3 regions of the Oceanobacillus caeni genome follow, and region 1 is predicted to be linked to each of the others. Evidence: a T-box and tRNA genes for the amino acid it is inferred to sense, from the RefSeq annotation. Region 1 holds a T-box; the other regions hold tRNA genes.

Region 1 (8,176 bases):
CTTCTGCTCCTAATTTTTGCAAAGCACAAACATTTGATCTAGCAACTCGACTATGTTTGATGTCGCCTACGATAGCAATATTTAGTCCATCAAGAGTTCCATATTCTTGGTATATGGTAAGTAGATCTAGCATGCATTGTGTCGGATGATCTGCTTTACCTGCACCAGCATTAATCATTGGAATGGAAAGGTTTTTTAATTCCTTTGACCAATCATCTGACTGATGTCTTATTACTAGCATGTTGGCACCTATCGACTCAAACGTTTTTGCCGTATCATAAAGTGTTTCACCTTTTAGAACACTTGAAGATTCAGAGTGAAAATCCAGTACTTCTAAACCCAATTTTCTTTCAGCAACCGTAAAACTCATTTTCGTTCTTGTACTTGGTTCAAAAAATAAATTCGCTACAAATAGTTGCTCCGCTAACGAGAAATCATTTTCACGATAATACTCTGCTCTAATTAAAAGTTTATAAATATCTTCCTCATTTAAATCACTGACGGAAATAAAGTTTTTCATCATTCCACCCCATTTAAGTTTTCCAATAAAAAAACCTCTTTGCATAAAGGTTGCAAAGAGGTAAGCATGCCAAAAAATCATATTTAAAGCACACCACTACATACAACCTTTTAAATCTCTCTGGATTTAATTAAAAGTTGACTTATTTCATTGAATTAAAAAGTATAAAATTCAGCTTGTTATTTCTTTTTTTAAGAAAGTCCACGTCCGGCGCTTGCGCTTTTGTTCTTGTCTAGGAAATTATAAAATTTGTGGCTGTGGATAACTTAGATACAGAAATAGCCACGTCCGGCTCCAGCGCCCAGTGACTAGTAGACTTCCTTCACCTCCGTACGATAAGTCAACATCGACTCGCTTACGCTCTCCGTGTTTCCTTTATCTCCTACGGCTCAGTCCAGTCTATACGTCACTAAACGGGCGCTTGCGCCTTTGTTCTTTATTTTTCATAAATCGATACTCGATCATCTCCATCGATTTCATTCAATTGTACAACAATAATTTCTTTTTCTGATGTTGGGATATTTTTTCCTACATAATCAGCTCGGATTGGTAACTCTCGATGTCCACGGTCTACTAATACCCCTAACTGAATTAAAGCAGGTCTTCCTATATCCATAACTGCATCCATCGCAGCCCGTACAGTTCTCCCCGTGTATAAAACATCATCAATTAAGATTACATTTTTTCCAGATAAATCTTCATCAATCGTTGCTGACTTAATTTCAGGATCGGAATTCGTTGAAACCTTTTCTAAGTCATCTCGATATAAGGTAATATCAATTTCGCCCACTGGAACTTCAATCGATTCAATTTGTTTTATTTTATCTTGAAGTCGCTTAGCAATTGGAACTCCTCTTGTTTTAATCCCTACTAGTATAAGTTCTTCTCCACCTTTATTCTTTTCTAGTATTTCGTGGGACATCCGAGTCAAAGCCCGATTCATCGCAGCTTCATCTAAAATATCTGCTTTTTTCTTCAACATAACTCACTCCCTTTTGTACTCTAGGAAACGAAAAAATCCTTTTACCATGAGGTAAAGGATTCACTTCGATAGACTTATCCATTTTATAATGAATACACTTGTCTATGATTCACGATTCCTTTTCTAGCCTCACAGGACTATTGTTAAAAGGTCTTATTTAACTGTTATTATTATTTCAAACTTTAGTTAACATGTCAATATATTTTTTCAATATAATGTAATACTTTTATAAAGGATTCTGGCGGCTCCACTTCAAATTCCATCCACTCATTCTTCCTTGGATGTTGGAACCCAAGAATTTTGGCATGAAGAACTTGACCATCTGTTTCTAATGTTTTTCTAGGACCATACTTTGGATCCCCTACAAGCGGGAAACCAATATATCTCATATGGACCCGTATTTGGTGTGTTCTACCGGTTTCTAATTGACATTCAATATGGGAATAGTCTGGGTAGCTTTGAAGTACTGTGAAATGGGTAACAGCTGGTTTTCCTTTATCAACAACCCCCATTTTCTGACGATCTTTAGGATCTCGACCAATCGGTGCATCTATTACACCTGTTTCATGTGGGATTTGGCCATGTACGATTGCTTCATATTTACGTTTAATCGTTTTTGAAGCCATTTGTTCGGATAAATTAGTATGGGATAGATCATTTTTAGCTACTACTAATAAACCACTTGTATCCTTATCTATACGATGAACAATACCTGGTCTTTCTACTCCATTAATACCTGATAAATCTTGGCAATGATAAAGGAGTGCATTAACGAGTGTACCTGTTTGGTGACCAGCAGATGGATGGACTACCATTCCTTTTGGTTTATTAACTACAAGCAAATCACTATCTTCATAAATAATATCTAAAGGAATATCTTCTGGTATTAACTCTAACGGTTCTGTTTCAGGGATTTCCCATGAAAGCTCATCATCAAGTTGACATTTATAATTTGCTTTTACTTGTATCCCGTTCACCTTTACATAACCATCTTGAATCCAGGACTGTACTTGGGAACGCGAATTTTCAAGGTTAAGTTCAGATAAAACTTTATCTATTCTTTTTTTAGCTTGCTCTTCTGTAATAATATGACGAAAAGAACTCATTTATTTGTTCTTCCTTTCTTTCTTTCATCAAGAATCGTAGCAATAATAACAAAAATAACACCGATTGTTAGTGCCGAGTCTGCAATATTGAAAATTGGAAAATTGTAATTTATTATGTAAAAATCAAAAAAGTCTACTACTTCTTTTCGAAATATGCGATCAATAAAATTACCAAGTGCTCCACCCAATATAAAGCTTAACCCTAATCCTAACCATTTATCAGTTTTAGCAAATTTATTCATGTAATATACGACAGCGATAATGACAATTACTGTTACAATATAGAAAAACAACATTTTCCCTTGTAAGATACCCCAGGCTGCACCTTGGTTTCGGTGTGACGTAAGGTAAAAAAAGCCATCGATGATAGGTATACTTTCACCGATTTCCATAGATCGAACTATAAGCCATTTTGTTAATTGATCCATTCCAATAAGGAAAAGAGCTATGATGTAATACCAATACATCTCATCATCCCTCGATTCTATACAAAGTTCTTTTTCATCTTATATGTTAATCCATTTATTTTCAAGTGTGAGAGAACCATCGTCGAATAGGATTAGAAAACTTGGCATTCACTATTAGGTTAGGTCCCTTAGTTATACTTATATAGACGTAAAGATTTTTATATCTTTCCTAACTGTTAAAAAATACTCTCCATAATGGAGAGTATTTTTATTTCCTTTATGCACTATAGTTCTCTTTAACAATACTTGCACAACGCGTACATAGATGTGGATGATCATGATCCTCGCCAACCGTGTCCGAGGAAACCCAACAACGTTCACAAGTTTCTGCAGGATGTTTTTCAACAAAAACATCCGTATAGCGATATTCCTTCGCATTTTCAGCGGATTCTGCAACAACTGCCTCTGATACAATTAACAGTTGATGTAAATGTTCCATAGAATTTAATACTTCTTTTGTTTCGTTGTCTTTCGGGACAATCGTTACCTTAGATTCTAAAGATTTACCAATCACTTTATTATTACGAGCTTCTTCTAAAGCTTTTAGTACATCATCCCTAATCTTCATAAATTGATCCCATTTTTCTTCATTGAAATTAGAAATTTTTCTTGGCTCAGGCATATCCGTTAATTGAACACTTTCTTCCTCTACTCCAGGAATAAATTCCCATACCTCATCCGCTGTATGCGGGATAATTGGTGAAAGTAGTTGAACTAAAGACTTAAGAATTTCATAATAACCTGTTTGTAAACTTCTTCTACGTTTATTATCTTTCGCTTCGATATATAAAATATCTTTTGCAAAGTCTAAATAGAAAGAACTTAATTCAACAGAACAGAAATTATGAATACTATGATAGATTGGAGAAAACTCGAATCTATCATAACTTTCACGAACTGAGGAAATTAATTTCTGTAGTCGGTTTAGCATATAACGATCCACTTCTTCTAAATCTTCTTCTTGAACAAGATCAGTCTTAGGATCGAAATCAGCTAAATTGCCAAGCATGAATCGGAACGTGTTACGGATTTTACGATAGCTTTCAGAGATTTGTCTTAATATATCATCAGAAATACGTACATCAGCTTGGTAGTCTACAGATGCTACCCAAAGACGTAAAATATCTGCACCATATTGTTTTAATACTTTAGACGGTAATATAACATTACCAAGAGACTTACTCATTTTACGTCCATCCCCGTCAAGAGCAAAACCATGACTTACGATGTTTTTGTATGGTGCATGTCCAGTAACTGCAACAGCTGTAGAAATAGACGAGTTGAACCAACCACGATACTGGTCACTACCTTCTAGGTAAACATCAGCTGGTCTTCTATGTCCCTCTCTATGAAGTAAAACTGCTTGGTGAGAAGAACCTGAATCAAACCATACGTCCATGATATCTGTTTCTTTCGTAAATTTACCATTTGGACTATGTTCGGATGTAAAGCCTTCTGGAAGTAAATCTTTCGCTTCTCTTTCAAACCAAACATTGGAACCATGTTCAGCAAATAATTTAGAAACATGATTAATCGTTTCGTCCGTAATAATCGGTGTCCCATCTTCCCCATAAAATACTGGGATTGGTACACCCCATGTTCGTTGACGAGAAATACACCAGTCTTCGCGATCACGGACCATATTATAAAGTCTTGTTTCACCCCAGCTTGGGTACCAGTTAATTTTCTTGATTTCATCTAAAATATCTTGTCTGAAATCTTTAATCGATGCAAACCACTGTGATGTTGCTCGGAAAATAGTAGGTTTCTTCGTACGCCAGTCATGAGGATACGAGTGTTTAATGAATCCTAGTTTTAATAGAGCCCCAGCCTCTTCAAGTTTCTCGGTAACAGCTTTATTAGCATCGTCGTAAAATAGTCCCTCAAATCCAGGCGCTTCTTTCGTAAATACACCTTTATCATCTAATGGTGATAGAGCTTCTAAACCGTACTCTTTACCAACATAAAAGTCATCTTCCCCATGGCCTGGAGCAGTATGAACACAGCCTGTACCTGCATCAGTTGTTACATGTTTACCTAGCATTACAATAGAATCACGATCATAGAACGGATGTCTAGCTACTGCTCTATCTAAATCTTTTCCTTTAAAAGTTTTAACAACTTCTGGATTTTCCCAATCAAGTTCTGCTGCAACGGTTTCTAATAATTCCTGTGCAACAACGAAGCGGTTGTCTCCAACTTGTACACGAACATATTCTATATCAGGATGGAGACTAATACCTAAGTTTGCAGGGATGGTCCATGGTGTAGTTGTCCAGATAACAATTTTATCGCCTTCTTCAAGAACGCCTTTCCCATCTTGAATCGTAAAAGCAACATAGATAGAAGGTGATTTTTTATCATAGTATTCAATCTCTGCTTCGGCTAAAGCAGATTCAGATGAAGGGGACCAATAAACAGGTTTTAATCCTTTGTAAATATACCCTTTCTTAGCCATTTCACCAAATACTTGAATTTGAGCCGCTTCGAAATCTTTTGTTAAGGTCAGATAAGGATTATCCCAATCCCCACGAACACCTAATTGTTTAAATTGTTCACGTTGCCCATCAACTTGTCTTAATGCGTACTCTGCACACATTTGTCTAAATTCGGCGGTACTTAATTTTTTACGATCTACTTTTTTACCCTTACTTAAAGCCACTTCAATAGGTAAACCATGTGTATCCCATCCTGGGACATATGGTGCATGATAGCCAGTCATGGATTTATGACGAATAATAAAATCTTTTAAGATTTTATTCATCGCGTGCCCGATATGTAAGTTACCATTAGCGTACGGTGGGCCATCGTGTAAAACGAATGAAGGTCTTCCTTTCGTTCTTTCTTGTACTTTCTCATATATGTTATTTTCTTCCCACTGTTCTTGTCTTTTAGGTTCTTTATTTGGTAAGTTTCCACGCATTTTAAATGCTGTTTTCGGCATCAATAGCGTTTCTTTGTAATCCATTTGGTTTCCTCCTTATTTAGTTTGTCTGCTGAAAAGAAATAAACTTTAGCAAATGTCCTAATTCAATTATACATAGTGAAAGATTAATTTTCTTACCTGTTAAAAAAAGCCCTCTCAAATCCCAAAAAGGGACGAGAAGACTCGCGGTACCACCCTTATAAATTTAAAATAAACGTTATTTTAAATTCACTCAATTTCCGTAACGTGGAATAACACGTCCAAAATTACTTTGTTTCATAATGGATACTTTGGAGTGATGTTCTAAAAGCATTACTCTCTAGGCTTCCACCATCCCTAGATCGCTAAACAGTAATTTTGCCTTTATACTGTCTCCTTCAACGTATTTCAACTTTTTTAGCGGTTATTCAAAAAGTCCAGTTTCCTTTTTGAACACACATTTTTAAAACCTTTTTAAGAATTATATGTAATATATTCTTATTCGTCAAGATTTAAGATTTATTTTCAACTAATTCAAGCTCTTCGCTCATTTCCTCTGAAAAAAGCTTGTCCCAATCGTCGGTTTGAACTATTTCTAATTGCGCCTCAACTAACATCTTTAATCGTGTACGGAAAACTTTAGCCTGTTTTTTAAGTTCTTCCACTTCGATGGAGATTCGGCGTGATTTACTAAGTGCTTCGTTTATTATGCGGTCCGCATTTTTTTCTGCTTCTTTAATAATTAATTTGGACTCTTTGGTAGCACTGTTCTTTACTTCTTCAGCTGTTTCTTGAGCGACTAATATGGATTTATTTAAGGTTTCTTCTATATTAGTAAAATGACCCAATTTCTCTTCTAATTGGTTTAGCTTTTCCTGTAAATCTTTTTTATCTCTAATAACCATTTCATAGTCTTTAATAACTTGATCTAAAAACTCATTGACCTCATCTTCATCATAACCCCGCCAACTTTTCGTAAACTCTTTATTATGAATATCTAGTGGTGTTAATGGCACATTGGCCACCTCCTTAAAGTAAATAAAATACGTTACTAAAAATAGTTTAATCTAGTTTTATTATTCGACAAAAAATTCCTTTATCCTGCAAAAAATATAAAATCACTTTAAAATAGCAATCGTTATTTTCCATTTTTCCTTTTTTGATTGACCATTCATTTTTACTATCTTACTTCTACCTTTACCACGGAGTGAAATTAAGTCACCTTCTTGTAATGGAAAATTAACTTCTTCCACAACCTTATAATTCACTTTAACAAGTTGCTTTTTTATACATTCAGCTGAATCTTTCCTAGAAATATGATAAATTTCCTTTAAAACTGCATCCAAACGTAACGAGGATACCGTTTTTTCGGATTCAGTCCATTCGTTTTTCATTTGAATGAAGTGAATTAACGGAATTTCCTCAAACGTTATGTTAGCTTTCTTGATAGAGTGTAAAGTTGTTAGAACATATGTAGAAATTTCTTTCGCTACTACAATTTGAATTTTTCCATTCCCTGCAAAAATGTCACCTAATTTTTTTCTTTTAATGCCTAATGACAAAAATGTTCCCATTACATCGCGATGTTCCAGGGTGATAAATTTTTCATGGTAGTTAGCTTGTAGCAGACTAAGCTGATAAGATTCTTGTGTAATTTCTTCATAAAATGGAGCAATAATCGCTCGTTTTCTTTCATTATGATTACTGCCACCGAAAAATGACAATTTCAAATCATCATGATTCGTTCCGATCAGCATTTCAATAATTTGTTGTTCTCTAGGGTCAAGGAAATCTGTTAATTTTGGGCTAAATGTTCTTTCAACTTGCTCTTTCCATGACAGGACTTGATCGATAAATCCATGTTCTTCTTTTCGAAAATGCTGGTATATATCCATTGTAAACTCCTAAAATCACATCATTTACTTTTTAGAATACGAACATTCTAAAGAATTCAAATAACCCTACTCTAGCCATATGCAAAACAAAGATTGCGATAATCGGTGAAAAATCTATCATCCCAAGCGGTGGTATGAATCTTCGAAATACTTCTAAATAAGGTTCGCAAATTTTACTTAGGAGTTCCCCAAAAGTAGATTCTCTTGCCTCTGGAAACCAGGACATGAAAATATAAATAATAATTCCCCAACTATATATATTGAGGGCTAAATTTAAAATTTGTAACAACTGATACATCTA
Region 2 (8,176 bases), on a different contig from region 1:
GATGGTCTTGGTAGTGGAAAATATGCAAACGAATCATCTGAAATTGTCATAGATATTATAAAAAAGAACCCGGATGTTGAAGTAGAACAAATCCTATCCAAGGCCAATGAACAATTAATAGGGAAACGAGGAGTTGTATTAGGAATATTAAAAATGGATTTTAGTCAACGTTCTTATTCTTTTTCTTCTGTCGGAAACATCGGGATATTACAAGTTATTCGCGGAAAGAAAAAACGTAGTATTCCTAATACAGGTTATTTAGGTGGTTTTAAAAGGCCATGTAAAGTAATAAGGGGAAAACTTGAAGGAATTTCGAATTTTATTATGTTTTCTGATGGGGTACTGGATAGTGAATTAACCAAGTTATCCTTTGAGAATAAGAAAGATGTGGAGAGTATAACGAGGGCTTATAAATTCATAAGCAAAGAGGATCGTTCTGATGATACAACGTTAATAGCAATGAGTTATAGAGATGCGTAAGATGGCTGACATTAGAGTAGGGGTGTCGGTCTTTTTTCATGTTTGGCAGACAGGCAGTGTGAAAAACTTCCTGACTGGAGCCAGAATACTCGCCCCACCGTAAAGGTCCGCCTTGGAGCAGCTAAGCACCTCCCAAAAGGCTTGGGGATGCTTAGTTTTTTAAAAAGTTCACGTTAAAACACAATGTGGTAAGATATAGGGAGGTTGTACGTCTTTGCAGGAAGGAAAGTATAAAGATCTTTCCTGTTTGGGGCTCCGATTACTTGCCCCACCGTATAGATTTGCATAAGTGTAACTATGGCGTCTACCCAGCCTAATAGTGGGTGCCAAGTTTTCTAATGATTGCTTAAGGAGGCTTATCAATGGCAGTAGATATGGAACAAGATATTGTAGGACTAGTAGCTAAAGATACAGAAGTAAAAGTCAATATTGTGGAAAAGGTTATTGAATTATTAAGTGAAGGAAATACAGTCCCTTTTATTGCCAGGTATCGGAAAGAAGTTACTGGTGGACTTGATGAAGTTCAGATTAAAAATATTCAAGACAGGTATCAATATGCGGTCCATTTATCAGAAAGAAAACAAGAAGTTCTTCGGATTATAGAGGAACAAGGGAAATTAACTGATGACTTAGAAAAGGAAATAAAAGCCGCAACCCAACTGCAAAGAGTGGAAGATCTATATCGTCCGTATAAACAAAAGAGAAGAACAAAAGCAACGATTGCAAAAGAAAAGGGGCTAGAGCCTCTTGCTGAATTAATTTGGGACCAAGAGATTGCTCAAGTAGAAGAAGAAGCGCAAAAATACTTCTCTGAAGAACACGAATTACATACGGTGGAAGATGTATTGGCGGGAGTAAATGATATTATCGCCGAATGGATTTCAGATGATGCGGAGTTTCGTGATTATATTCGGGAAGAAACATTTAAGCGAGGAATGATTGAATCAGAAGTAAAAGATGAAGAAAAAGATGAAAAACGTGTTTATGGCATGTACTATGAATATCATGAAGCGGTTCGCTCGCTTGTTTCCCATCGAATCCTAGCATTAAATCGTGGGGAAAAGGAAGATATATTAAAGGTATCCATTGAACCACCTGTAGAACGAATTCATGAATTTTTACAGAATAAAGTCATTAAAAAACAAACAAACGAAGAAATCAAGGCAATATTGAAGGCGGCAATAGAAGATAGTTATAAGCGTTTAATACAACCATCCATTGAAAGAGAGATTAGAGCGAGCTTAACTGAAAAAGCAGAAGAACAAGCGATTGATGTCTTTGCAGTAAATTTAAAAAATCTATTATTACAGCCGCCATTAAAAGGAAAAACGATTCTTGGTGTCGATCCGGCCTATCGTACAGGTTGTAAATTAGCTGTGGTGGATGAAACTGGAAAGGTACTTGATGTTGGGGTCATGTATCCGACTGCACCAAAGAATGATGTAGTTGGATCTGAGAAAATAGTTATGGAAATCGTAAGGAAGTTTCATATTGAATTAGTAGCGATTGGAAATGGAACAGCATCAAGAGAAACCGAACAATTTATTTCAGATGTTATCTCTAACAATCAGCTAAGCATACCTTACATCATTGTTAATGAAGCTGGAGCAAGTGTGTATTCTGCTTCAGAACTTGCCCGTGAGGAATTTCCTGACCTACAAGTAGAACAGCGGAGTGCAGCCTCTATAGCGCGCCGTGTACAAGATCCATTGGCAGAACTTGTGAAAATCGATCCTAAATCAATTGGTGTCGGTCAGTATCAACATGATGTAAGCCAAAAAGCATTAAATGAGTCATTAACCTTTGTTGTAGAAACAGCCGTAAACCAAGTGGGTGTAAATGTGAATACAGCATCTTCTTCTTTATTACAATATGTTTCAGGCTTAAGCAAAACCGTTGCAAATAATATTGTGAAACGCAGAAATGAAGAGGGGAAATTTACGAAGCGTCAAGAATTGAAGAAAATACCAAGACTTGGTGCGAAGACTTATGAACAAGCTATTGGATTTTTACGCATTATTGATGGAGCGAATCCATTGGATAGAACTCCCATTCACCCAGAAAGCTATCCTAGTATAGAAAGACTTTTAGAAATGATGGACTGTACGATAAGTGATATTGGGACAGAAAAAATCCGAGATAAAATAAATGGATTGGATAAAAAAGAAGTAGCGGAACAATTAGAAATTGGAGAACCTACTTTAGTAGACATCTTAAATGCATTAAGTCGTCCAGAAAGAGACCCGCGTGATGACTTTCCACAACCATTATTGAAACAAAATGTCATGACATTAGAAGATCTGAAACCGGGTATGGAATTGCAAGGTACAGTTCGTAACGTGGTAGACTTTGGTGTGTTTGTCGATGTTGGTGTCAAACAGGATGGGCTTGTACACATATCAAAAATGGCGAATAAGTTTGTCAAACACCCAATGGATATTGCATCAGTCGGGGATGTTGTTACCGTATGGGTAGAAGATATTGATGTGGATAAAGGAAGAGTTGCTTTATCGATGGTACGGAATGAGAAGTAATGGAATTAGATAATGAAAAAAACCAAGGTGACATTTTAGTTCACCTTGGTTTTTTGTGGTTTATTTTTCTACACCAATTGCAGCTTCTACTTCACTTAGGGAAATTCCTAAAGCTTTTGCAACACCTTCACCATATTTAGGATCAGCTTTGTAACAGTTGGTAATATGTCGTAATTGGATGTCCTTTGTTGTTCCTTCCATTGCACGAGCAGTATTTCCGAATAATTGGTTTTGTTGCTCTTCAGACATTAGGTTAAATAACTTACCAGGTTGTTCGAAGTAAAGATCATCGTCTTCACGGAAATCATAGTATCCGATTCCGCCACCATCGTATAATGGATCTTGATGTTCTTTACTGTCTTGCCATTCTCCATAACTATTTGGAGAGTAGGAGATTCGACCACCAGAAGCAGGGATTACTCTTCCTTGACCATCTCTGTGGTAAGGATGGAAATTCTTTGCGTTCTTCGGATAGTTAACTGGGATTTGCCAGTGGTTTACACCTAAACGATAACGTTGTGCATCCCCGTATGAGAACAGGCGACCTTGTAACATTTTATCTGGTGAGAATCCAATACCAGGAACGATGTTGGTTGGTGCGAATGCAGCTTGCTCCACTTCTTCAAAATAGTTTTCAGGATTACGATTAAGTTCAACTTCCCCAACTTCAATTAAAGGGAAGTCTTTTTTATACCAAACTTTTGTTAAGTCAAATGGATTGTACGGCAATTCCTTTGCTTGTTCTTCTGTCATGACTTGAATGTACATGGTCCATTTTGGATAGTCCCCATTTTCAATAGCATGATATAAATCTTTTTGATGGCTATCTGGTTCTTTACCTCTTAAAACTTCAGCCTCTTGATCTGTTAGGTTTTTAATACCTTGTTGTGTTTTAAAGTGGAATTTCACCCATACACGCTCATTATTTGCATTAATTAAACTGTACGCATGGCTACTGAACATATTCATATTTCGGTAGCTTGCTGGAATTCCTCGGTCACTCATTACAATCGTTACTTGGTGAAGTGCTTCAGGAAGTGATGTCCAGAAATCCCAGTTTGCTTGTGAACTATGCATATTTGTTTTTGGATCGCGTTTAACAACATGGTTTAAATCTGGAAATCTCTTAGGATCTCTCATGAAGAAAACAGGAGTGTTGTTCCCAACTAAGTCCCAGTTACCTTCCTCTGTATAGAACTTCATTGCTGTACCGCGAATATCTCGATCAGCGTCTGGTGCACCACGTTCACCAGCTACAGTGGAGTAGCGAATGAACATATCCGTCTTCTTACCAACTTCGGAGAAAATATCCGCTTTTGTATATTTAGTAATATCATTCGTTACGGTAAATGTTCCATATGCACCGGAACCTTTTGCATGCATACGGCGTTCAGGAATTACTTCTCTATCGAAATGTGCAAGCTTTTCAATAAACCAGAAGTCCTCCATTAATAGTGGACCGCGTTTACCTGCCGTTTTAACATCATCATCATTAGGTACTGGAGCACCAAATGCGGTAGTTAGTTTTTTCTTTTCTTCACTCATTGTATTATCTCCTTCCGAATAATAGTTATTCTTGCAATCTAAGATTACTACTTTGATAGATTTAACCTTAAATCTATGTAGTGTGTATATATTTAAATCCATATGAATTGAAAAGGACGATTATCACTTAATGTGATAATCGGGAATGGATTAAAATCACTCCCAATTCATATTATAATACATTACAATTAAAAATCAATATTTAATTACAATAATTTTAAACAAGTAAATGTTATTGGTAAGAGTGAAAGTTATTTAAAGGTCACTAACAAATGATTATATAACTTACTTTTATGATATGATAAGATATAGAAGTATAATGAGGTGTTTTCAAATGGATCCATTAAATGAGAAATCATTATTTAATTTGGTTAATGATATATCGTTGAAATTCTTCGGTAAACCTTACACAGACAAGGTGGTTTTTAACCATCGTTTACGTACAACAGGAGGTAGGTATTTACCTTCTGAAAGATTAATTGAGTTAAATCCAAAATATGCTGTAGAGACGGAAACTGGTGAATTTATCGGAATCATTAAGCATGAATTATGTCATTATCATTTACATATAGAGGGAAAAGGGTATAAACACGGAGATGCAGATTTTAAGAGATTATTAAAAAAGACCGGATCTCCAAGGCATTGCAAACCTTTGCCTTCACAAGCAAATATGTATAAGTACTTATATAAATGTAAAGACTGTCACTATGAATATAAGAGAAAGCGTAGAGTAGATACAAATAAATATAGGTGCGGTAAATGTAGAGGTAGGCTTATATTAATGGAAGAATAAAAACGTTTTTGAAATACTGGCGTTCGTTATTAGCTTCTGCGAAAGTTACACTTATGTAGAAAGTAAGTCTGTACATGTTGAAAATAAAACTTTCTTAAAAATAACTTATACCTTATAAGGATGCGTGTTAGTGAATCCTTTATGAAAGATGGTAACTAGGAAAAGCGGACTTACGTTGTTTTCCTACAACTTTTACAAAAATGTTGACGGATTTTTTTATCCATGATAAATTAATAAAGCTGTTTCGGATTTTTTATTTTTAAGTTTTGCGATGATAAAAAAATCTTAATAAACAGTTGACAATCCACTTTAAATCGTTTATTATATAAAACGTCGCTGCTAATAATAAATGTTGAAAATAGACATATGTTAATGCAGTAGAATATAGAAGAATTAATTTTATTCCACAGTAGCTCAGTGGTAGAGCAATCGGCTGTTAACCGATCGGTCGTAGGTTCGAATCCTACCTGTGGAGCCATATTGGAGAAGTACTCAAGAGGCTGAAGAGGCGCCCCTGCTAAGGGTGTAGGTCGCGATAGCGGCGCGAGGGTTCAAATCCCTCCTTCTCCGCCACTTTACATAGTGGCCCGTTGGTCAAGCGGTTAAGACACCGCCCTTTCACGGCGGTAACACGGGTTCGAATCCCGTACGGGTCATCTTTATAAATAGGTCCGGTAGTTCAGTTGGTTAGAATGCCTGCCTGTCACGCAGGAGGTCGCGGGTTCGAGTCCCGTCCGGACCGCCATTCAATTGGGCCATAGCCAAGCGGTAAGGCATCGGGTTTTGATCCCGTGTACCCTAGGTTCGAATCCTAGTGGCCCAGCCATTTTTTCTTTTTGTATTAATTCCTTATATTAATCTGCTTTACATGTATTGTTAGAGTTTAATGGCGGGTCTTAAATACTATTGATGCAATAGTATTTTTTTATGAAAAGAACTAAAACCTTTAAATATTACGAGCCATTAGCTCAGTCGGTAGAGCATCTGACTTTTAATCAGAGGGTCGAAGGTTCGAATCCTTCATGGCTCACTTTTAATATTTGCGGTCGTGGCGGAATGGCAGACGCGCTAGGTTGAGGGCCTAGTGGGAGTTAATCCCGTGGAGGTTCAAGTCCTCTCGACCGCATCATGAACTATAATTTATTTTATTACATTATTGCGCCCGTAGCTCAATTGGATAGAGCGTTTGACTACGGATCAAGAGGTTAGGGGTTCGACTCCTCTCGGGCGCGCCATTATTATCGGGAAGTAGCTCAGCTTGGTAGAGCACATGGTTTGGGACCATGGGGTCGCAGGTTCGAATCCTGTCTTCCCGACCATTATTACTTTTCTATCAATCTATTATATATGCGGGTGTAGTTAAATGGTATAACCTCAGCCACGAGCGACACTTCTACCGAATAATCTACGAGTTGCCTCGAAGTATTGACTTCCTTGAATAGGCTTGTAGATGGAGAGGCATGTTGGTCGAGATTGAATCTGAAGTACAAATTTATTATATTGCGCGGGTGTAGTTAAATGGTATAACCTCAGCCTTCCAAGCTGATGTCGTGGGTTCGATTCCCATCACCCGCTCCATTATTTTTATAATGGGCCTGTAGCTCAGCTGGTTAGAGCGCACGCCTGATAAGCGTGAGGTCGGTGGTTCAAGTCCACTCAGGCCCATCCAACAAGACATTCGGCTCGTCCTCTTGTATCTACTGTAATTTTAGGGGACCTAGGTTACCTCATAACTAGATTTGTTCCTATACTTACATCGACAAGATGACGGCTGTTTTTCTTTTCTTATAATAATTATCCCTCGAAGCTATATACTTTGTAGTACCTTTCATGTTTTCCTCTCAATTGATAATAAAGACGATACCTAGATTATTAGATATGTAGAAATATACCTTTATTTCGTCTTTAATATGATGAATGAATTTTTCGGTGAATGTTTTTCCGTTTAAATTAGTTTCCAACAACTTGAAATTAACTTTAAAAGTATTTTCTGTGTACTCCGAGTATTAAACTTTTTATTTGAAAGTTCTATGTTACCATATACACAACTTGTGAGGGTGGAGTCGTGGTTTGAAAAAAATTTCAAACTATGGCTCTATTTTTTTGTTTGTTCATAAACTGACGGAATACAATGCTCTCCTCCTAGAAAGGTTAAGTGCGATACTACCTTTATTCTAACCCTTATTGATAGGAATTTCTTTTTTATTTCTCCTAATTTGTTGTTTCTGTTGAATAATTCAAAGGCTTTTAATTGTTAGCCCAGAACCCCCCTAGGAAACAAAGGAGGTGGGTGGGAGATTAACTACCCGTAAAGATCCGATAAGTGTGACTAACCATCATTGGGGATGAAGGAATTCCCAATGATGAAAGTCTTCTTATTTTTATTGTAGATTAAAAACCACAGCCTTTGTTACTTAAATCTAGACGGCATTTGGAGTCATTATCATTACTTAGTTCAGGAGTGTGAATATCAATAATGTGTTCAAGAAAAAAGGGGAGGTTCATTTACATCAACCTAGAATGGGTGAATTAATAATAAAATTTCAAATTAATTATACCCAATTAATGGGAAAAAATGTTACGCTTTGCCTAAAGAAAAATAAATAAAGGGGGATAGAATGAAGAAAAAATATATTTACATATTTGTTGGTCTTGTTATTGCTTATTTTATGTCTAATCACTTTTTGTATTTCGTTTCTTCTTTTGGAACTTTCGAAGTGATTAATAAACAAAAAACTGGTGATAAATTTGAGTTGGTTGTTGAATTAGAAGATGAAGGTAAAAATCAAGCAATTGAAATAAATGATAAAACCCAGATTATTTA
Region 3 (6,477 bases), on a different contig from region 1:
GATGGTCCTTTTCCTTTTTGTTATACTGTTGACTCTTATTTGAAACATTCTTTAACCTGTAAAAGGTTTGAATATTCATCTGTTCTTACAGGTATTGGAGATTATCATTTTAGTACTACTGTTCTCTCTTTTCAACAAATAACAAAATTAGTGTTGCCAATGGACCTAATACAAGAGAGAGCAAAAACCAGTTTAATCCCGTTCTATTCTTCCCTTGTGCAAGTGCAGCGTTTATCAAAGCAAGTGTACCCCATCCTACAAAATATTGGTTATCCATCATCTGTCCTCCTCATTAATCCCATTCATCTATGCAGGGGGCATCTCCTCTTATTGCCACCTTTGTACGCGTGACAGAAATTATGAAACGGTCCAAGGACTATACAAATATTTGATTTAGGTCTAATTTCAAACCTGTTAAAACATTAACGGAAATATTATCACCTTTTGTTAAGACTCCTTGAAATTTGTATTGTTTACCAATTAAAAGATGTATTTCTACAGATTTGTTAACCGGATCAACAATCCAACACTCTTTTACTCCTGCTTTTTCGTAAAGCTGATATTTCTTCCAACGGTCTAACTTAACAGATGAAGGTAAAAGTATTTCGATGATCATATCTGAGGCTCCATTACAACCCCTGTCGTCAAGCTTTTCTTGATCACTTACAACATATAAATCGGGTTGACTACATTATTTATATCATCGTCCTCTTTGTTATCCACTAATAATCGTACATCGAAAGGCGCAAAAAATACTTCGCATTCCTTTTCTTGGAGAAAGACTGAAAAAGCCGTAGATAATTCCCTGAGAACTTGTTGATGCCTACGTGAAGGGACAGGAACATATAAAAAGTTCCCCATCAATTAACCCAAACCTTTTACCTTCATCCTATGTTAGATAATCGGCATATGAATATTTCTCTTTTTCATTCGGAATGACCATTAAATCCTTCATTTCAGCTTATACTATCAACATATTATCATAACCGAAAACATTGAACATCTTCCTTTAGATCACTTTAATAATAACTGAACCTGTTACATACTGCTTTCCCTTGTTATTTTACAGCTTTGAAAATGTCTTTCTTAAATTTTCTGGATTGAATTTTAATTCATCTGGTTCATCCGTTTCCCAAACTTCATAATCCTCATCATTCAGCATTTTCCTAATTTGGTCTGTATCATAGATTTGTAGGTTGTATACCCTATTGGCCATCATTAAAATGGAGGCCATATGAGCTCCTTCTGATGTTGATCCACAAATATCCTTCACTAAATTTACCTGATAATCACGATAATACGCATCCATTACCGTTGACAGCACACTGCAGTCGGTTAGAACACCGCCAACGACTAGATGCTTAATATGGAGGTTTTTAAGTACCAGTTCTAAATTAGATTCATAAAACCCACTGTACCGGTGTTTATCAATAATAATATCGCCTTGTTCCGGTTTAATCTCGTCGGCAATTTCAATTGAAATAGACTTAGAATGGTAATAAATTGGTTCACCATTTTCGTTTAACGGTTCACCAGCCGCAAGTCCAACTGCATCCGCACGATTAATATGTCGCGTATAGATAATAGGTATCCCTTTTTCTCTACAGTCCTCAATAAGATCGGATGCGTTATCAAGAATTCCTTCCATATCCTCAATTTCTGAAGTTCCCTCTTCTTTTTGAAGATCCATTAATAAAAGTGCGGTTTTATTGAGATCCAAATGGCCTCCCCCTTACTTTATTTCGTCATATATATTCATTGTACCGGATGGCACTATATAAATGGAAATATTCTGATATATAGGTTCAAAGGTTTCTATTTATTTCAAGTGCAATAACGATATTTTGACTGTAAATGAAACATTTTGATTTGAAATACGTATAAACATAGTAGGGTATGGTACTTTTTAATAAAGGAGAAGTGGAGTGTTTTATATTTAAATACTAGAAATCTAAAAGGAGTATTTGTTATGGTAAAAAGAGTTTCTATGGTTTTGTTAACTATGGTTTTAGCTATTGTTGCCTTATTTTTAGCTGCTAAAAATCCAACCGGTCCTAATACTGTTTCTTTCGATGAACCATTCATTCTGTGGATATCTTTAGGAATACTCGTAGTACTATTCTTACCACCTTTAATTTTATCATTTTTTAATAATCTTGCGGTAAAAATTATTTCTACTATTTATCAAGTCTTTATAGTTTTAACTTTTTTAGGACTTGTTCCAGTAGGTTTTATGATTCCTAGTACTTCGGTAATAGTTATCGGGGCTTTGGGTACTGTTAGTAGCATTTGTAGTATCATTGTCACTATTTTAGTAGAAATAAAAAATTGACTTTTATGTAAAGGAATCTTATGAAAGATATTTTAATTTCGACTTTGTCCATTATAATAATTATGTATGTCATTTTTAAATAAAAAATTTTAAAGGAACTTACATGGTTTCAGATTTTTAGCGTTGGGGCTTCCTATCTTGTTGCAGTCCTTTTTGCTTTCATTCTTATATACTACGGAGGAAATTTGGTTTCTGGGTATTTTTTAAATATAATCTTTAAATACATAATTTTTCTTGTAATCGTTTGTATAGCAGTATATTTATGTGTAAACATTTTAAACAGGGTATTGGGGATAATTACTAATGGCATTCTTCCAAAAAACTAAAGGAAAGGGATGTCAGATGTCAAAATCAAAAAACGCTCAGATTTAATTTTTTTCTGAGCGTTTTTGCTCGTTATTATCGTAGGCCTTATTAAAAAACAGGTTGTTCCCGTCTTATTTTCCCTAAGAAATATTCTATTTGTTTATTCGTACGATTTAACATGGACTCGTCAGCAATCAGATGGTCACTTGTCATATCTAACTGGCTGTCCTGAAAATAAAGTCCTTTTAGGTTTTGACCTTTCATCGATGCTAGTAAGGGTTTCAATGTATATTCCAATGCTAATAAATGAGACGGACTGCCACCAGTCATTACTGGGAGTACTGGAGTATCTTGCAAAACATCTTGCGGAAGGATATCAAATAATGCTTTTAACACACCAGAGTAAGAAGCTTTGTACACTGGGGACCCAACAATAACACCTTTGGCTTTCCCTAATCGTCTTGCAATCTCCTTAATTTCCGGGCTTTCGAAGTTTCCAAAAAGTAAGTCCTTCGCATCCACGCCTTTTACCGATATATGTTTAATCAAAAATCCTTCCTGTTTTACTAAGTCACCTAGATAATAAAGAATACGTTCCGATTTTGATATAGAAGAAGGACTTCCCGAAACAATGACAATATCACTCACACCCATTCCCCTTTCTTTTCGATAAGTGGGATCCCTAGTCAAAAAGGGATTCCACGTTTAATAGTTTGCTAAAGCTTTTTCTTCTAAAATTAGGATAACATTTTCTATAATCATCATATTGCTCGTCTAAAACTGATATACTTAACAAAAACCCGTCGGCGGCATTATACCCACTTTTTTTATTTTTTCGAACCATACACAAGTATACTAATTAATTTACTTGGTTTTGTCTATTGAATATAAGTATAGCATTCTTCCAAACTAACAACAATAGGATGGGTTATAATTTTTTATCCTTTCACTTATAGAGAAATTCTATAACAGGGTCTTCTAATCGTTAAACGCGATTTTCCCTGAACATAAAATTAACCATTTACCGTATCTAAACTAACAATGATAATCCGTGCTTCAAGTGATCTTAATTCTTAAAACAATTGTATATTTTCTATAAAGCACTTTAACAAATTTGTCAAAAACCTTATAAGCCAATTAACCATAGTGATGTACAATAATACACAATAGTAGTTATTTACTTTTTCATAAATAACGCTTGAAATTGAATGATCATCTTGTTACAGTAAGATTGATAAATGTCATTTTCACTAATGGGAGGGATGATTTTATAGGCCTCGTTTGATCAAATAAAGAAAGATTTTACATTATTGGCGAAGTGATTGGGAAATTTTACGTGAAATTATTATTACAAAGTGAGGGAACTTTAATGTGGGTTATTACTGTTTATGAACAAAACGATATTCATATGTTTGAGTTTAATAATCAAGAAGAGGCAAATGAAGCTTTTAAGAATATGAAAGGGTGCAAGTATCTTAGTGAAGTGATTTACTATAATGACTTTGATTCAGAGCAAATCGAAGAAGCTTACTTGCATGCCATAGTTTCCTAAAAGAAAGAAATCCTCTTATACCACCAACAAAGTTTCCAATTTCTAAATCGCCGAAACCTCTGTGTGCGGGGGAACCATCTGGATTCAATGGAATCCAAGGGGTGAATCCTTTTTTAAAAAAGGTAGGGCTACTCAATGGCCCGAATCCGACAGCTAACCTCGTAAGCGTTATGGAGAAGGATGGTGAAGCTTGTGGCGTCCAAAAAAATACGTGTCTACAGATCATGTACAATGAATGAACCTGTAGACACGTTTTAATTTGTTTAAAAATATCGGATCAGGTACTAGAATGAGAGGCCGTGCGAAAATCATAGCCGGACGTGCAATAAGAGTTGGGCATTATAGCTTGCTAAAGGTTGTCATATTATTAAGTTCGATTGTTGGTTCAACAACAAGAACAGTAATAAAAATATTCGATGTGGAAACAGAGTTAATTCATCTCGCAGATTATGAAAAATTCAGTGGTGCCCGTAATTATGGAATATGAAGGATACAAATATATTACTCAAGCAATAATGAATGCAGATGTTATTATAAGGAATTCATTCAAGCGATATTGATAAACAAATATGATTTATTATCTGTAAAGGACTTTTAAAGAAGATTATGAGTATGGTTGTTACTGCAGGCTTTTGCTTAATTGTCGGACAACAGTTAAAACGAATATTATCTTACATAAAAGCACAAATCGTTTCTTCCTATGTATATAGAGGAATAGAATTTCAAGCTAAAGAAATCATTAATGATGACGTACTATTCCGTATCGAACCATTAATTGAGGAAATTATTGTATTAACCGAAATATACGAAGAGATTCGGGAAGTAAAAAAATGAATTGAATTCATTTCCAAATAATATAAAAAGGCTCCACAGGTAGGATTCGAACCTACGACCGATCGGTTAACAGCCGATTGCTCTACCACTGAGCTACTGTGGAATAATCTATACGCGCCCTAGAGGATTCGAACCTCTGACCCACAGCTTAGAAGGCTGTTGCTCTATCCTGCTGAGCTAAGGGCGCACTTATATTAACATACTCATGTATGGAATTTGAAACACCAATCACTTTATATGTTAGTAATGGGCCTGAGTGGACTCGAACCACCGACCTCACGCTTATCAGGCGTGCGCTCTAACCAGCTGAGCTACAGGCCCACTATCAATAATGGAGCGGGTGAAGGGAATCGAACCCTCATCATCAGCTTGGAAGGCTGAGGTTTTACCACTAAACTACACCCGCATATCGTGTCAATATTATAAATAAGATGGTGGCTCGGGACGGAATCGAACCGCCGACACACGGATTTTCAGTCCGTTGCTCTACCGACTGAGCTACCGAGCCAACTAATTTACTCTTATGTATGGAGGAGGTAGAGGGATTCGAACCCCCGCGCGGTTTGACCCGCCTGTCGGTTTTCAAGACCGATCCCTTCAGCCAGACTTGGGTATACCTCCACGTTATTATGGTTTCTACAAATGGACCCTGCAGGATTCGAACCTGCGACCGATCGGTTATGAGCCGATAGCTCTAACCAACTGAGCTAAGGGTCCATCATAAATAATTAATGGGGCGACCGGTGGGAATCGAACCCACGAATGCCGGAGCCACAATCCGGTGCGTTAACCCCTTCGCCACGACCGCCATCTTATAACTATGTATTTCTGATAGCAGCAGAGGGTATTTAACCCATGATCTTCACGGGTATAAACCATACGTTCTCGCCCACTAAGTTCTTCCCGAATAATTGGCTGGGCTACTAGGATTCGAACCTAGGATACACGGGATCAAAACCCGATGCCTTACCGCTTGGCTATAGCCCAATACTTCATGGTGCCGAGGACCGGAATCGAACCGGTACGGTAGTCACCTACCGCAGGATTTTAAGTCCTGTGCGTCTGCCAGTTCCGCCACCCCGGCAGATGTGATGAGCCATGAAGGATTCGAACCTTCGACCCTCTGATTAAAAGTCAGATGCTCTACCGACTGAGCTAATGGCTCGTACTTGTAATTTTATGGTGCCGGCCAGAGGACTTGAACCCCCAACCTACTGATTACAAGTCAGTTGCTCTACCAATTGAGCTAGGCCGGCATATGGCGGTCCGGACGGGACTCGAACCCGCGACCTCCTGCGTGACAGGCAGGCATTCTAACCAACTGAACTACCGAACCATAATTTGGTTGCGGGGACAAGATTTGAACTTGCGACCTTCGGGTTATGAGCCCGACGAGCTACCAGACTGCTCCACCCCGCGATATTTATTAGATAATATTAATGGTGGAGGATAC

Evidence for each region. The T-box of region 1 lies ahead of ileS (isoleucine--tRNA ligase). A T-box ahead of a tRNA ligase gene usually reads a tRNA of that ligase, here a tRNA-Ile.
Region 2: it encodes a tRNA-Ile, which carries the amino acid that the T-box ahead of ileS (isoleucine--tRNA ligase) is inferred to sense. The anticodon was not compared.
Region 3: it encodes a tRNA-Ile, which carries the amino acid that the T-box ahead of ileS (isoleucine--tRNA ligase) is inferred to sense. The anticodon was not compared.

The regions. Positions count from the first base shown of each region.
Region 1 covers NZ_JBHTKV010000004.1:150,141-158,316, reverse strand. The annotation lists gene ACFQ18_RS05215 (aspartate carbamoyltransferase catalytic subunit) at 1-520, opposite strand, end outside; gene pyrR (bifunctional pyr operon transcriptional regulator/uracil phosphoribosyltransferase PyrR) at 957-1,499, opposite strand; gene ACFQ18_RS05205 (RluA family pseudouridine synthase) at 1,697-2,608, opposite strand; gene lspA (signal peptidase II) at 2,605-3,075, opposite strand; gene ileS (isoleucine--tRNA ligase) at 3,293-6,043, opposite strand; T-box leader at 6,168-6,391, opposite strand; gene ACFQ18_RS05190 (DivIVA domain-containing protein) at 6,493-6,996, opposite strand; gene ACFQ18_RS05185 (YlmH family RNA-binding protein) at 7,099-7,875, opposite strand; gene ACFQ18_RS05180 (YggT family protein) at 7,907-8,173, opposite strand.
Region 2 covers NZ_JBHTKV010000027.1:626-8,801, reverse strand. The annotation lists gene ACFQ18_RS14935 (indirect negative regulator of sigma-B activity) at 1-480, shown strand, start outside; gene ACFQ18_RS14930 (Tex family protein) at 855-3,014, shown strand; gene ACFQ18_RS14925 (catalase) at 3,075-4,559, opposite strand; gene ACFQ18_RS14920 (SprT family protein) at 4,894-5,352, shown strand; tRNA gene ACFQ18_RS14915 (tRNA-Asn) at 5,756-5,830, shown strand; tRNA gene ACFQ18_RS14910 (tRNA-Ser) at 5,835-5,925, shown strand; tRNA gene ACFQ18_RS14905 (tRNA-Glu) at 5,937-6,008, shown strand; tRNA gene ACFQ18_RS14900 (tRNA-Asp) at 6,021-6,097, shown strand; tRNA gene ACFQ18_RS14895 (tRNA-Gln) at 6,104-6,178, shown strand; tRNA gene ACFQ18_RS14890 (tRNA-Lys) at 6,310-6,382, shown strand; tRNA gene ACFQ18_RS14885 (tRNA-Leu) at 6,395-6,478, shown strand; tRNA gene ACFQ18_RS14880 (tRNA-Arg) at 6,511-6,587, shown strand; tRNA gene ACFQ18_RS14875 (tRNA-Pro) at 6,595-6,671, shown strand; tRNA gene ACFQ18_RS14870 (tRNA-Gly) at 6,857-6,930, shown strand; tRNA gene ACFQ18_RS14865 (tRNA-Ile) at 6,944-7,017, shown strand; gene ACFQ18_RS14860 (hypothetical protein) at 7,971-8,176, shown strand, end outside.
Region 3 covers NZ_JBHTKV010000051.1:201-6,677, reverse strand. The annotation lists gene ACFQ18_RS17755 (hypothetical protein) at 116-277, opposite strand; partial or broken gene ACFQ18_RS17750 (Uma2 family endonuclease) at 377-673, opposite strand; gene ACFQ18_RS17745 (cysteine hydrolase family protein) at 1,064-1,720, opposite strand; gene ACFQ18_RS17740 (hypothetical protein) at 1,970-2,332, shown strand; gene ssuE (NADPH-dependent FMN reductase) at 2,747-3,286, opposite strand; gene ACFQ18_RS17730 (hypothetical protein) at 3,975-4,190, shown strand; cyclic di-AMP (ydaO/yuaA leader) riboswitch at 4,229-4,373, shown strand; gene ACFQ18_RS17725 (hypothetical protein) at 4,480-4,677, shown strand; gene ACFQ18_RS17720 (hypothetical protein) at 4,803-5,024, shown strand; tRNA gene ACFQ18_RS17715 (tRNA-Asn) at 5,056-5,127, opposite strand; tRNA gene ACFQ18_RS17710 (tRNA-Arg) at 5,138-5,211, opposite strand; tRNA gene ACFQ18_RS17705 (tRNA-Ile) at 5,272-5,345, opposite strand; tRNA gene ACFQ18_RS17700 (tRNA-Gly) at 5,357-5,430, opposite strand; tRNA gene ACFQ18_RS17695 (tRNA-Phe) at 5,457-5,532, opposite strand; tRNA gene ACFQ18_RS17690 (tRNA-Ser) at 5,553-5,645, opposite strand; tRNA gene ACFQ18_RS17685 (tRNA-Ile) at 5,668-5,741, opposite strand; tRNA gene ACFQ18_RS17680 (tRNA-His) at 5,757-5,832, opposite strand; tRNA gene ACFQ18_RS17675 (tRNA-Gln) at 5,937-6,011, opposite strand; tRNA gene ACFQ18_RS17670 (tRNA-Leu) at 6,020-6,108, opposite strand; tRNA gene ACFQ18_RS17665 (tRNA-Lys) at 6,117-6,189, opposite strand; tRNA gene ACFQ18_RS17660 (tRNA-Thr) at 6,205-6,280, opposite strand; tRNA gene ACFQ18_RS17655 (tRNA-Asp) at 6,284-6,360, opposite strand; tRNA gene ACFQ18_RS17650 (tRNA-Met) at 6,367-6,443, opposite strand; tRNA gene ACFQ18_RS17645 (tRNA-Val) at 6,465-6,477, opposite strand, start outside.